3 linked regions of the Aromatoleum petrolei genome follow. The protein of the gene in region 1 binds, or shares a complex with, the protein of each later gene. Links are inferred from orthologs where the notes say so. Each region holds a gene or a part of one and is shown in the gene's direction. Other genes may lie near its edges. The genes, in order: holA, holB and dnaN.

Region 1 (3,105 bases):
TACGACTTCGGCAAGCACCAGTTCAACACCGTCGTTTCCGCGGCGATGAAGATTCTCAACGCGCTGGAGAAGGCGCCGCGCGACAACGCCGCCGCCCACGCGGAAGTCACCGAGGAAGGCCTGTCCATCCTGCTGCGCCTGCTCGCCCCGATCACGCCGCACATCGCGCACGCGCTGTGGCAGGACTGCGGCTTCGCCGCCGACGTCCTCAACGCGAGCTGGCCGACACCGTCGGAGGCCGCACTCAAGCAGGACGAGCTCGACCTCGTGCTGCAGGTCAATGGCAAGCTGCGCGGCAACATCAAGGTCGCCGCGGACGCGAGCGCGTCGCAGATCGAGTCGATCGCACTCGCCTCCGAGGCGGCGCAGAAGTTCATGGAAGGCAAGCCGCCGCGCAAGGTCGTGGTCGTGCCGGGCCGTCTCGTCAACATCGTGGTCTGAGGACTCCCGCGGATGACACCTTCCCGCTCCCGCCGCAGTCTGCTGCTGGCCCTCGGCGCAGTCGCCGTGGCGTCCCTGGCCGGCTGCGGCTTCCAGTTGCGCGGCCCGCGTCCGCTCGCGTTCTCGACCATCCACGTCGGCGTCAGCGCCCAGAGCGAATTCGGTGCCGCGCTGCGCCGGCGTATCCGCACCAGCGGCACAACCGAGATCGTCGACGACCCGGCCAAGGCCGAAGCGAAACTCGAGATCCTGCGCAATCAACCCGAGCGGGAAATCCTCACCCTGACGGGCGCCGGCAAGGTGCGCGAGTACGAATTGCGCCACGTCCTCACCTTCCGCCTGATCGACCGCGCGGGCAACGAACGCATCCGCCCCACGACGATTTCGGCCAAGCGTGAATACACCTATGACGACTCGCAGGTGCTCGCGAAGGAGCAGGAAGAAGCCCTGCTCTACCGCGACATGCAGGGCGACCTCGTCGACCAGCTCATGCGCCGACTCGCTGCCATCAAGCCGTGATCCTGCGCCCGGACCAGCTGCCCGCCCTCCTCGAAAAGCCGCTCGCCCCGCTTTACCTGCTTCACGGCAACGAACCGCTGCTCGTGCTCGAAGCGGCTGACCTGATCCGCGCGGCGGCACGCCGCCAAGGATTCGAGGAACGGGAGACGCTGGTCGTCGGGCAGGGATTCCGCTGGGAAAGCCTGAGCGCCGCGGCGGGCAATTTGTCGCTGTTCGGCGGCTCGAAGCTGATCGATCTGCGCATTCCCACCGGCAAGCCCGGCCGCGAAGGCGGCGAAGCGCTGCAACGGCATGCGCGCAACCCGGGCGACGGTATCGTCACCCTGGTCACCCTGCCCGAGCTCGACTGGACCGCACGCAAGGCCTCATGGTTTACGGCCCTGAGCGACGGCGGCATTGTGGTCGAGCTGAACGCCCCCGAGCGCGAACGCCTGCCCGAATGGATCGCAGGCCGTCTTGCGCGCCAGAATCAGTCCGCGCCAGCCGAAGCGCTCGCCTTCATCGCCGACCACGTCGAGGGCAACCTCCTCGCAGCCCATCAGGAAATCCTCAAGCTCGGCCTGCTGCACGGGGAAGGACGCCTGACGCAGGAAAACGTGCAGGACGCGGTACTCAACGTCGCACGCTACGACATCGACAAACTGCGCCATTCCCTCCTCGAAGGCGACCCCGTGCGCTGCACACGCCTTCTCGAAGGCCTGCAGGGCGAGGGAACGGCCCCGCCGCTCGTGCTTTGGGCCCTCGCGAACGAGATCCGCACGCTCGCGAACCTGAGTTCCGGTGTCGCGTCGGGCCAGCAACTACCAGCCCTGCTCAAGGCCGAGCGCGTGTTCGACGAACGCCGCCGCCAAGCGATTCAGCGCGCCCTTCCGCGCCTCAAGCCGGCGACGTTGCGCGCCGCACTGCTGCACGCCGCGCGCATCGACCGCATCATCAAGGGTCTTGCCCCGGGCGACGTGTGGGACGAATTTCTTCAGCTCGCGCTCCGGCTCGTCCGCCGCTAGCACTTCGGCCAAGCGCCCTCCGACACTGGCCGCATCGCACCGTTCGGTGCTTTAATGTTCTTTTGCACGGCAACACCGGAATTTCCATGGATATTCAGGAATACATGCAGACGCTGGGCCGCCAAGCCCGCGCCGCCTCGCGCCAGCTCGCCAGCGCGTCGACCGCCGCGAAGAACGCGGCGCTATGCGCGATGGCCGCATCGATCCGCGACCGCCGCGAGGAGTTGCTCGCCGCCAACGCGCGCGACGTAGAGGAGGCACGCGCGGCCGGACTCGAGCCGGCGATGATCGACCGCCTCACGCTCAACGCCAAAGGCATCGAGGCAATGGCCCAGGGCCTGGAACAGGTCGCGGCACTGCCCGACCCCGTCGGCGAAATCACCGACGTCAAGCGCCGCCCCTCCGGCATCCAGGTCGGCAAAATGCGCGTTCCGCTCGGCGTGATCGGCATCATCTACGAAGCGCGCCCCAACGTCACCGCGGATGCGGCCGCGCTGTGCCTCAAGTCCGGCAACGCGGCAATCCTGCGCGGCGGCAAGGAGGCCCTGCACTGCAACCAGGCGATCGCTGCCTGCGTGCGTGCCGGTCTTGCCGCCGCGGGCTTGCCCGAATCGGCAGTCCAGGTCGTGGAAACCACGGATCGCGCCGCCGTCGGCCAGCTCATCACCATGCCCGAGTTCGTCGACGTCATCGTTCCGCGCGGCGGCAAGGGGCTCATCGAACGGATCTCGCGCGAAGCGCGCGTGCCGGTGATCAAGCACCTCGACGGCAACTGCCACGTCTACGTCGAAACCGAAGCCGACCCGGCGAAGGTCGTGCCCATCGTCGAGAACGCCAAGACACAACGCTACGGCACCTGCAACACGGCCGAATCGCTGCTCGTCGACCGTGCGGTGGCGGCCCGCTTCCTGCCCGAAATCGCCCGCATGCTCGCCACGAAGGAGGTCGAGATGCGCGGCTGCAACGAGTCCCTCGCCATCCTGCGCGAGGCAGCCATTCCCGGCGCCCGCCTCGTCGCCGCGACCGAACAGGACTGGAGCGAGGAATACCTCGCACCGATCATCGCGATCAAGGTCGTGTCCGGCATCGACGAGGCGATCGCCCACATCAATACATACAGCTCCGGGCACACCGAGGCCAT
Region 2 (3,152 bases), 3.1 Mb from region 1 along the record:
GGCGTCGCCCTACGACGCGCTGATCCTCGCGTCCATCGTCGAGAAGGAAACCGGGCGCCCGGAGGATCGCGGGCTCGTCGCCTCCGTCTTCGCCAACCGGTTGCGCATCGGCATGCGTCTGCAGACCGATCCCGCCGTGATTTACGGCTACGGCGAGTCCTTCGATGGTCGTCTGAAAAAGTGGCACCTCGAAACCGACCACGTCTACAACACCTACACTCGCGCCGGGCTGCCGCCAACGCCGATCGCGATGCCGGGCGCCGAATCGCTGAACGCTGCGGTACGCCCTGCGCAGACCGAATACCTGTATTTCGTCTCCCGCGGCGACGGGACCAGCGAGTTTTCCTCCAACCTCAACGACCACAACAAAGCGGTCAATCGTTATCAGCGGGGATCGGGAAGTTGAACCAGACGCGCGCCCGCGGGCGCTTCATCACCTTTGAAGGCATCGACGGGGCTGGAAAGAGCAGCCAGATTGCGGCGGTCGTCGCACTCCTCCTGGGCCGCGGGCTGACTGTCGACCAGACGCGCGAACCGGGCGGCACGGACCTCGGCGAAAAGCTCCGCGAGCTTCTGCTGCACGAGCCCATGCACCTCGAAACCGAGGCCATGCTAATGTTCGCCGCACGTCGCGAACATCTCGCCGCCCGCATCCATCCCGCGCTCGCAGCCGGAACCTGGGTCGTTTCAGACCGTTTCACCGACGCCACCTACGCCTACCAGGTCGGCGGACGCGGCCTCGACGCCGCCAAATTCTCCGCCCTCGAAGACTGGGTTCACCCCGGCTTCCAGCCCGACCTGACCCTCGTGTTCGATCTGCCGCCGGCAATCGCCGCAGCACGCGTCGCCAATACCGGTGCCGCGCCGGACCGTTTCGAGCGCGAGCAACGTGACTTCTTCGAGCGCGTGCGCACGGCCTACCTCGAACGTGCGCGCATGGCCCCCGAGCGCATCCGCGTCATCGCGGCCGACCGCCCGCCCGAACAGATCCGTGCCGAGATCGAGGCGATCGTCGTGGAGCGCTTCTTCCGATGATCCACCCTTGGCTGCAGGACGCTTGGCAGCGGCTGGTCGGCCTCGGCGGGCGGCTGCCGCACGCGCTGCTCTTCGTCGGTCCCGAAGGCCTCGGCAAGCGCGAGCTCGCCGACGTGCTCGCGGCAAGCCTGCTGTGCGCGGCCCCCGCGGGCGACGGGCACGCTTGCGACCACTGCGCGCCCTGTCAGCTACGGCTATCCGGCAATCACCCCGATTTGCTGCCCATCGTCCCCGAAGCCGACGCGGCGGCGGAGAGCGAGGCAGGGGACGGCGGCGACGGTGGCGAAGCCGGCAGCGGCAAGAAGAAATCCTCGCAGATCCTGATCGAACAGATCCGCGACCTGCAGGAGGCGCTCTCCGTGACAGGACACCAGAGCAGCCGGCGCGTCATCATTGTCGATCCCGCGGAGGCGATGAACGCCTTCACCGCCAACGCCCTGCTGAAGCTGCTCGAAGAGCCGCCGGAAGGCTGCATCTTCCTGCTCGTGTCGTCGGCCCCGCGCCGACTGCTACCCACCATCCGCAGCCGCTGCCAGCAGTGGAGCTTCGCGCGCCCGGCGGCGGACATCGTGGCGCAATGGCTCTCCGGCCCGGATGCACCGCCCGCGGACCTGCTCGCGCTCACAGGCGGCATGCCGCTTGCAGCCCAGCGCCTTGCGAAGAGCGGCGCGGACGTCCTGCTGCGGCGCTTCGTGAAAGACATTGCAGCGCTGCCCGCCGGTGATCCGCTGAGACTCGCCGGCCAGTGGGAAAGCTGGCTCAAATCGAAGGAAGCGGTCGCTGCCGGCTTCGGCATGCCGCAGCTCGTCGAATGGCTGCAACGCTGGGTTACCGACCTCGCTTCGTTGCGCCTTGGCGGACGGGTGCGCTTCTTCCCCGGCGAGGATGATGTCATTGCCGCGCTCGCGCAGCGCACCAGCGTGGCGGCTGTGACGAACTGCTACAATGAACTCGCCCGGATTCGCCGGGTCGCACAGCATCCGCTCAATGCAAGGCTGATGCTCGAAGACATGCTCCTGCGCTATGCGCGCGCCGTGACCGGAACCCGCCGATGAGCGAAGCTCCCAAGCCGAGCGTCGCACGCCCCAGCGTGCTGTCGCTGAACATAAACTCGAAATCCGCGCTCTACGCCGCCTACATGTCCTTCCTGGCCAACGGCGGCATCTTCGTGCCGACGCCACGCGTGCATGCGCTCGGGGACGAAGTCTTCATGCTCCTGCAACTCATGGACGACCCGACCAAGCATCCTGTCGCGGCGACCGTCGTATGGGTCACCCCCCAGGGTGCCCAAGGCGGCAAGACCCAGGGTATCGGCGTGCATTTCAGTTCGGACGAGTCCGGCAAGGCCCTGCGTGCGCGCATCGAACAGATCCTCGCCGGTCATCTCGGCTCGAACCGCCCCACCCATACTCTTTGACGTGTCATCGATGTTCGTAGATTCACACTGTCACCTCGATTTCCCCGATTTGGCCGAGCGCGAAGAAGCCATCCTTGCGGCGATGGCCGCGAACCGCGTCGGCCACGCCCTGTGCGTCAGCGTCAAAATGGAAGATTTCCCGCGAGTCCTCGCGCTCGCGGAGCGCCACCCCAACCTGTTCGCCTCGGTTGGCGTGCACCCTGACAACGACGGTGTCGAAGAACCGGACGCAGCCCGCCTGCTGGCACTTGCCGAGCACCCCAAAGTAGTCGCCATCGGCGAGACCGGCCTCGACTACTACTGGCAGAAGGACGCGCCCGAATGGCAGCGCGAACGCTTCCGCACCCATATCCGTGCCGCCCGCCAATGCGGCAAGCCGCTGATCGTCCACACGCGCTCCGCCGCCGACGACACCCTGCGCCTGATGCGCGAGGAGGGCGCCGGTGAAGCCGGCGGCGTGATGCACTGCTTCACCGAATCGCGCGACGTCGCCGAGGCCGCCCTCGATTTCGGCTTCTACATCTCGTTCTCCGGCATCGTCACGTTCAAGAACGCCAGGGAGCTGAAGGCCGTCGCGCAATACGTGCCGCTCGACCGCCTGCTCATCGAAACCGACGCCCCGTATCTCGCGCCGGTTCCACATCGCGGCAAGACCAACGAACCTGCCTGGGTCATCCACGTCGCCGAAGAGATCGCCCGC
Region 3 (2,936 bases), 1.6 Mb from region 1 along the record:
AAGAGTTCTTCCACGCCTTCAACGCGCTCACCGAGGCGAGGAAGCAGATCGTCATCACCTGCGACACCTATCCCAAGGACATCCAGGGCCTGGAAGATCGCCTGATCTCCCGCTTCGACTGGGGCCTCACGGTGCAGATCGAGCCGCCCGAGCTCGAGATGCGCGTCGCGATCCTGCAGAAGAAGGCCGAGGCGCTGCGCGTCGAGCTCACCGACGACGTCGCCTTCCTGATCGCCAAGAACCTGCGCTCCAACGTGCGCGAGCTCGAAGGCGCGCTCAACAAGGTCGTCGCCTTCGCGCGCTTCCACGGCCGCGGCATCTCGCTCGAGGTGGCGAAGGACGCGCTCAAGGATCTGCTCAACGCGCACAACCGCCAGCTCACCATCGAGCATATCCAGAAGACGGTCGCCGACTACTACAAGATCAAGGTCGCCGACATGCACTCCAAGAAGCGCACGCGCGTGATCGCCCGCCCTCGCCAGGTCGCGATGTGGCTCGCCAAGGACCTCACGCCGATGTCGCTGCCGGCGATCGGCGAGGCCTTCGGCGGACGCGACCACACCACCGTGCTGCACGCCTGCCGCACGATCGCGGACCTGCGCCTCGCGGACCAGCAGCTCAACCACGACGTGCACGTGCTGACGCAGGTGCTGCGCGGATGAGTGTGCCGCGCCGCACCGCTTCCTTGCCCGGACAAACGGAATAACTTCAAACGGAAGATCCTGACGCCATGCTTCTGCTCACCACCACCCGCGATGCGCTCCTCGCCCCGCTGCAGTCGGTCGCCGGCATCGTCGAAAAGCGCCACACCCTGCCGATCCTGTCGAACGTGCTGATCGAGAAGCACGGCGACCAGCTCACCCTGCTCGCCACCGACATCGAGATCCAGATCCGCACGACCACGGGCGGACACATCGGCGGCGAGGACGCCAACATCACCGTCGCCGCGAAGAAGCTGCAGGACATCCTGCGCGCGCTGCCCTCCGCCGGCGAAGTGGTGCTCACGCTCGACGACAAGCGCCTCACGGTGAAGGCCGGGCGCAGCCGCTTCGCGTTGCAGACCCTGCCCGCCGCCGACTACCCGCGCATGAACCTGCCCGACGGCGACGCCACGCGCTTCAGCATCAGCCAGAAGAGCTTCAAGCGCCAGCTCGCCCAGGTCGCCTACGCGATGGCGCAGCAGGACATCCGCTACTATCTCAATGGTCTGCTGCTGATCGCCGACGGTAAGGAACTGCGCATGGTCGCCACCGACGGCCATCGCCTCGCCTTCGCCTCCAGCCCGCTCGAGGCCGAAGTGCCGCGCACCGAGGTCATCCTGCCGCGCAAGACGGTCATGGAGCTCGCGCGCCAGCTCGCCGACAGCGAGGACCCGCTCGAAGTCGTCCTCGCCGGCAATCAGGTGGTGTTCCGCTTCGGCCCGATTGAGCTCGTCTCCAAGCTCATCGACGGCAAATTCCCCGACTACGAGCGCGTGATCCCGCAGAACCACCAGAAGCTGCTGACCTTCGAGCGCGCACCGCTGCTCGCGACCCTGTCGCGCGTCGCCATCCTCACCAACGACAAGTTCCGCGGCGTGCGCCTCGTGCTCGGCGACGGCATGCTGAAGATTGCCTCGACCAACGCCGAACAGGAAGAAGCGCAGGAGGAGCTCGAAGTCGACTATCACGGCGACGCGCTCGACATCGGATTCAACGTCACCTATCTGCTCGACGTGCTCACCAACATCCACGAGGACCAGGTCGAGTGGCGCTTCAACGACGGCAACTCGAGCGCGCTGGTGACCCTGCCGGGCAACGACCGCTTCAAGTACGTGGTCATGCCGATGCGAATTTGACGCACACGGCGCCCGCCGCCGCAGCGTTCTGACGCCCCGGGCCCTCCCGGGGCGCGTTCTTTGATGATTCATAGAGATTGACGATGTCCGATCCGCAAAACCTGCCTCAGTCCGCCCCCGTCCCCGCTCCCGCTCCGTCCGGCGACTACGATGAATCCAGCATCCAGCAGCTCGAAGGCCTGGAAGCCGTGAGGAAGCGTCCCGGCATGTACATCGGCGACACCTCCGACGGCACCGGCCTGCATCACATGGTGTTCGAGGTCGTGGATAACTCCATCGACGAGGCGCTGGCAGGCCACTGCGACGACATCGTCATCACTATCCACGCCGACAACTCGATCTCCGTGGCCGACAACGGCCGCGGCATCCCGGTCGGCGTGAAGATGGACGACAAGCACGAGCCCAAGCGCTCGGCGGCCGAGATCGTCATGTGCGTGCTGCACGCCGGCGGCAAGTTCAACCAGAACAGCTATAAGGTGTCCGGCGGCCTGCACGGCGTGGGCGTATCGTGCGTGAACGCGCTGTCGAAGTGGCTGCGCCTCACCGTGCGCCGCGACGGCAAGAAGCACTTCATGGAATTCCACCGCGGTGTGCCGCAGGAGCGCGTGATCGACGTCGTCGACGGCGTCGAGGTCAGCCCGCTGAAGGTCATCGGCGAGACCACCAAGCGCGGCACCGAGGTCCATTACCTCGCCGACGACGACATCTTCGGCACCGTCGAATACCACTACGAAATCCTCGCCAAACGCCTGCGCGAGCTGTCCTTCCTCAACAACGGCGTGAAGATCCGCCTCGTCGACCAGCGCACCGGCAAGGAAGAGGACTTCGCCTTCGCCGGCGGCGTGAAGGGCTTCGTCGAATACATCAACCGCACCAAGTCGGTGCTGCACCCCAACGTGTTCTACGCCGCGGGCAGCACGCGCATCCCCACCGGCCACGGCCACGACGCCGAGCTGGGCGTCGAAGTCGCGATGCAGTGGAACGACAGCTACGCCGAACAGGTGTTGTGCTACACCAACAACATCCCGCAGGCCGACGGCGGCACCCACCTCACCGGCCTGCGCGCGGCGATGACGCGCGTCATCAACAAGTACATCGA

Evidence for each region.
Region 2: the proteins of holA (region 1) and holB are in contact, whole or in part, in a cryo-EM structure (PDB 8GIZ), measured with the Escherichia coli proteins. The link is inferred for Aromatoleum petrolei from one-to-one orthologs.
Region 3: the proteins of holA (region 1) and dnaN are in contact, whole or in part, in a cryo-EM structure (PDB 8GIZ), measured with the Escherichia coli proteins. The link is inferred for Aromatoleum petrolei from one-to-one orthologs.

The regions. Positions count from the first base shown.
Region 1 is NZ_CP059560.1:1,129,021-1,132,125, forward strand. What follows is about bases 9-2,960. They hold holA (DNA polymerase III subunit delta), read left to right. Parts: upstream 9-956; coding sequence 957-1,964; downstream 1,965-2,960. Other genes in these bases: leuS (leucine--tRNA ligase), read left to right, coding at 9-441; ToN1_RS05090 (LPS-assembly lipoprotein LptE), read left to right, coding at 454-960; ToN1_RS05100 (glutamate-5-semialdehyde dehydrogenase), read left to right, coding at 2,051-2,960. Also shown: more of leuS, read left to right, coding at 1-8; more of ToN1_RS05100, read left to right, coding at 2,961-3,105. UniProt on the Escherichia coli protein: Part of the beta sliding clamp loading complex, which hydrolyzes ATP to load the beta clamp onto primed DNA to form the DNA replication pre-initiation complex.
Region 2 is NZ_CP059560.1:4,244,119-4,247,270, forward strand. The notes cover bases 62-3,060. They hold holB (DNA polymerase III subunit delta'), read left to right. Parts: upstream 62-1,031; coding sequence 1,032-2,090; downstream 2,091-3,060. Other genes in these bases: mltG (endolytic transglycosylase MltG), read left to right, coding at 62-406; tmk (dTMP kinase), read left to right, coding at 403-1,035; ToN1_RS19395 (PilZ domain-containing protein), read left to right, coding at 2,087-2,452; ToN1_RS19400 (TatD family hydrolase), read left to right, coding at 2,463-3,060. Also shown: more of mltG, read left to right, coding at 1-61; more of ToN1_RS19400, read left to right, coding at 3,061-3,152. UniProt on the Escherichia coli protein: Part of the beta sliding clamp loading complex, which hydrolyzes ATP to load the beta clamp onto primed DNA to form the DNA replication pre-initiation complex.
Region 3 is NZ_CP059560.1:2,705,324-2,708,259, reverse strand. Bases 1-2,783 are described here. They hold dnaN (DNA polymerase III subunit beta), read left to right. Parts: upstream 1-730; coding sequence 731-1,837; downstream 1,838-2,783. Other genes in these bases: gyrB (DNA topoisomerase (ATP-hydrolyzing) subunit B), read left to right, coding at 1,921-2,783; dnaA (chromosomal replication initiator protein DnaA), read left to right, coding at 1-662. In the rest of the region: more of gyrB, read left to right, coding at 2,784-2,936. UniProt on the Escherichia coli protein: Confers DNA tethering and processivity to DNA polymerases and other proteins. Acts as a clamp, forming a ring around DNA (a reaction catalyzed by the clamp-loading complex) which diffuses in an ATP-independent manner freely and bidirectionally along dsDNA.